DNA from 2 places in the Limnobaculum zhutongyuii genome. Region 2 is predicted to be linked to the other one. Evidence: predicted binding sites of a transcription regulator. Region 2 holds the regulator's gene; the other holds the start of a gene.
The links. The regulator Fur, encoded in region 2, represses iron uptake genes when iron is present. The targets are predictions, from matches to a motif close to ATAATAATGAGAACNACTATCAA.
Positions count from the first base shown of each region.

Region 1: a site for Fur is predicted at 1,003-1,025, ahead of EKN56_RS16865 (Nramp family divalent metal transporter). Genes of this name have one in related genera too.

Region 1 is NZ_CP034752.1:3,783,444-3,785,858, forward strand. Features, by position in the region: gene EKN56_RS16865 (Nramp family divalent metal transporter) at 1-971, opposite strand, end outside; partial or broken gene EKN56_RS16870 (isoaspartyl peptidase/L-asparaginase family protein) at 1,613-2,415, shown strand, end outside.
Region 2 is NZ_CP034752.1:2,424,338-2,426,752, forward strand. Features, by position in the region: gene EKN56_RS10790 (CobW family GTP-binding protein) at 1-607, shown strand, start outside; gene fur (ferric iron uptake transcriptional regulator) at 788-1,234, shown strand; gene EKN56_RS10800 (putative signal transducing protein) at 1,289-1,705, opposite strand; gene glnS (glutamine--tRNA ligase) at 1,805-2,415, opposite strand, start outside.

The sequences.
Region 1 (2,415 bases), 1.4 Mb from region 2:
CAAAGCGGTATTCTGAAGTGAATAAAACCTTGCATCACAACCTGCCCGGCCATGGTTCCGACAACAGTAGAAGATAGTCCGGCAGCCACCAGACTAAGGCCAAAAGTCACCGCAGCAAATTTACCTAACAGCGGCTCCAGCGTAACATAGGCCTGATCAAGTTCTGTAATGCCCGTTTGTCCATGAAAGTGAAAAACTGCTGCCGCCATTGCCATCATCGATAAATTAACAAAACCGGCAATCGTCATCGCCACTGCTACATCCCATTTAGTAGCGGAATAGCGCTCTTCTCTGGTGCCTTTGGAGTTTTGCGTTAGCGCAGAATGCAGGTAAATAACATGGGGCATGATAGTAGCGCCTAATACTCCGGCAGCCAGAAATACAGCTTCGTTATTGGGTAGCCCGGGTATTAGCATACCGGTGGAAAGTTCAGTAATATCAGGCGCTGAAAATACCAGTTCAATAATATAAGCTCCGGCAACAAACAGCAGAAAAGCGCCAATTACGCGCTCTAAAGGCTTATCCCCTTTGCTCTGTAACATTAAAATCAGGAAGGTGCAGATTCCCGTTATCACGGCACCGTTTAACAAACTTACACCCAGCAATAGTTTGAACCCAATTGCTGCACCAATAAATTCCGCCAAATCCGTTGCTATCGCGATTAATTCGGCCTGAACCCAATAAAACCAAACGATCGGACGTGGAAACCGATCGCGAATATGTTCCGCCAAATTTTTATTGGTCGCAATTCCCAGCTTGGCGGAAAAAAGCTGTACTACCATCGCCATAATATTGGCCCACACAACAACCCAAAGCAGCTGATAGCCAAACGCAGAACCAGCCTGGATGTTGGTGGCAAAGTTACCGGGATCGATATAGCCAATGGCCGCAATAAAAGCAGGTCCCATCAGAGCAAGCCTGATCTTTCTCGATACTTTACTTGACTGAACTATGGCACCTGAATCTGACATAGATATATTCTCCGAATCACCACACAATTAAATGATAATGATTCTCATTCAAATATCAACTTAATTATGCTTATCGCTCAGATAGGCGTAATTAAACAGCCAGATAATATTTCGCATCAAAAACCGAAGCTGTATTACCTAAACCAACGTAAATATTACGGTCATTATAATACAGTAAACTACAGCTCACTCAATAAATACAACATTTAAGAAACCATATGTAACAATAACGCAATCAATTAACAACAATCATACGTTAGCCATAGAATAAAACTATTTATATTCAGTTATAGCTTTTCATAATAATCAGCATTTTTTTCATTCCATAAAGGAATAAAATTGAGATTAAAAACTATAATACATTGAATTAAAATGAATATATGAGAAATAAAAATCAATCTATACCCTCTAATCAACCCATTAAAATCACTGTTATATCCACTGACAATTAATCGGAGATATCTACCGCTTTTCCGTAATTTTCCACTTTACCTTTAGTAAGCAAAAAACTTATAGTCCGGTAGACCTGATATACAGTTACCTGTGTCCAAATAATCAAAAATTCACCATCAAAACCGATTCAGTCTGAAATATGGCGGAAATTAATCTTAAACACATTAAACAGCGGACTTGATACCACTATGACACTCACTCCCGTAATTGCCATCCATGGCGGTGCTGGCGCCATCACCAGAACAGCAATGACCGCAGAAAAAGAGCAGGAATTTCGCCAGGCACTCTCCGGGATAGTCACCGCCGGATAAACCATTCTTGCCGCCGGGGGCAGCGCACTGGATGCAGTGACCGAAGCGGTGCGATTACTGGAAGAGAATCCTCTGTTCAATGCAGGAAAAGGCGCTGTTTTTACTCATGCAGGAACTAACGAGCTGGACACATCAATTATGGATGGCGCTACGTTAAATGCGGGTGCTGTTGCTGGCGTATCCCATATACGTAATCCAATCCTCGCAGCACGAGCCGTAATGGAACATAGCAACCACGTTCTGTTTATCGGAGATGGTGCTGAAGCATTTGCTAAAACTCAGGGAATTGAATTTGTAGAACCTGATTATTACTTCACAGAGGCCCGCTATGAACAACTCCAGCGCGCCCTACGAGAACAAAGTGGTGCCGTATTAGATCACGATGGTGCTACCCAGACAGCTCAAAAAACGCAAAATGAACCTATCGATCCAGACAAAAAATTCGGTACTGTGGGAGCTGTCGCCATCGATATTCATGGCAATCTGGCAGCTGCAACCTCTACCGGCGGCATGACCAACAAACAAGTTGGCAGAGTTGGTGATTCACCTCTGATCGGCGCTGGTTGCTATGCTAATAACAACACTGTCGCGGTATCCACTACCGGCACCGGCGAAATGTTTATGAGAACCGTTGCTGCCTATGACGTTTCCGCCATGATGGAATACGCGGGAATGTCATT
Region 2 (2,415 bases):
TGCGGTTTCTCAGGTTGGTTTTGCCGACAGACTTATTTTAACCAAATTAGACCGCATCGATAGTGAAGCAAAAACGCTGCTATTGGAGCGTTTACGTAACATTAACGCCAGAGCTCTGGTGTGTGAGGCTCAGCACGGTAAGCTGGAGAAAGCCGCCTGGATTGGTATTCAGGCATTTAATCTGGATGACTCTTTTGATCTTAATGGCACTTTTGTGGCCTCTACTGCGCCTTCGCAGGCACCAACAAACTTCCGACCTTTAAATCAAACATCCAAACCCCTTGCCCGTTCATGGAATGATGATATTACTTCTCAAGTTTTTGAAACCGGGGAAGTTGATATAAAACTAATTGGCGCCTTTATGGAAACTGCCATCGAAAAATATGGCAATGACATGCTACGCTATAAAGGCATTCTGGCAATTGAAGGCGAACCTCGTCGTCTGATTGTTCAGGGTGTGCACAAAGTTGTTGGTTTTGATTACGGAACCGAATGGACTGAGGAAGAGTCTCGTAAGACACTGTTAGTTATTATTGGGCGTAATTTACCTGTTGAGACATTAAGAAATGAGTTTTTAGCCACGGCTGCTTCAAATGCCATTAGCTAATAACAGATCGAGTAACGGTTGAATATCGCCAGAATTATGATTCTGCCTATCGATTCTATCGAATTTGAACTGACTCCCTGAGGTTTTCATTTCATATGTCTGGCTCTATAATGGTATATTATAATTATGTTAATCATTCGCTAGCGATTCATGGCGCCCCGAATTTAGGAACACATCTGCATGACTGATAACAATATCGCACTGAAGAAGGCTGGACTGAAAGTTACGCTCCCACGGCTTAAAATTCTGGAAATACTTCAGGAGCCTGATAACCATCACGTTAGCGCGGAAGATTTATATAAAAGACTGATTGATATGGGCGAAGAGATTGGACTGGCCACCGTATATCGCGTGCTGAACCAGTTTGATGATGCCGGCATCGTAACTCGCCATAGTTTTGAAGGCGGTAAATCAGTATTTGAACTGACGCAAAAACATCACCACGACCACTTAATTTGTCTGGATTGTGGACGCGTAATTGAATTCAGTGATGAGTTTATTGAACAGCGCCAGCGTGAAATTTCTGAAAGATACAACATCAAGTTAACTAACCACAGTTTGTATCTGTATGGCAAGTGCAGCTCTGGTGATTGCCGTAAAGACGATACGTTACACGATACTAAATAAGTTGTTTTAGCAACTTCAGATTTAAATAATGCCAGCAGCTAACCACTGCTGGCATTATTTTTGGGTAAACTCCCCACAGTCATTACACTTTATTCCGTGTTGATACTTAAACAACGGGAAACCTAACAAAATAAACACCACAAATGCAGGTCGCTTACCTTTAGTAAAAGGGATGACATTACTACTACCGCAATGAGAACAGCGCCATTGTGAGGTTTCTTCTTCATCTTCCCCGGCCTCTTCCATCACCGATTGAGAAAAGTCCTGACGAAGTATTTCTTCCGCTTCCTGCACATTATCACTGTCAACCATCAGCCTGACCCCGCCCAAAGCATCAGAGTAAAGCCAGTTAGTATTGATGGTATGTACATCGGCTATATGGGCACTAATCCCTGCGGCTTCCAGATTACTTTTTGCTATCTGGGCCTCAAGGGGATAAGAGTAGCGAGCAACGACAACCAGTTGTCCCATAACATCTCCGTATAAAATAGATCCATTTTAAGTTAAAAAAGCCTGTCGGATTGCTCTGACAGGCTTCTGAGATTAACCGTTTTCAATCAAGACTAAAAATTAGCTTGCCTGAGCAGCCCAGGTATCACGCAGGCCAACGGTGCGGTTAAACACTAAATGCTCTGATGATGAATGGCGACTGTCTGCACAGAAGTAACCTTCACGTTCAAACTGATAAGCAAACTCAGGTTTAGCCTGCGCCAGACTTGGCTCTACAAAACCGTGCACCACTTTCAGTGATTCCGGGTTAATGGTAGATAAGAAATCCTCTGCGGCCCCTGGATTTGGCACGTTAAACAGGCACTCATATAAACGAAATTCTGCCGGTAACGCATGAGGTGCGGATACCCAATGAATCACGCCCTTCACTTTGCGCCCGTCAGCCGGATCTTTACCCAGAGTTTCACTATCGTAATGGCAATAAATAGTCGTGATATTGCCCTGATCGTCTTTTTCTACCCGTTCAGCTTTAATCACATAAGCATTACGCAGGCGAACCTCTTTACCTAACACCAGACGCTTATACTGCTTGTTGGCTTCTTCACGGAAATCAGCGCGGTCGATATAAATTTCGCGACTGAATGGTACGGCACGGGTTCCCATCTCTGGTTTATTTGGATGTGCGCTTACCGTTAATATCTCTTCGTGACCCTGTGGAAGATTTTCAATCA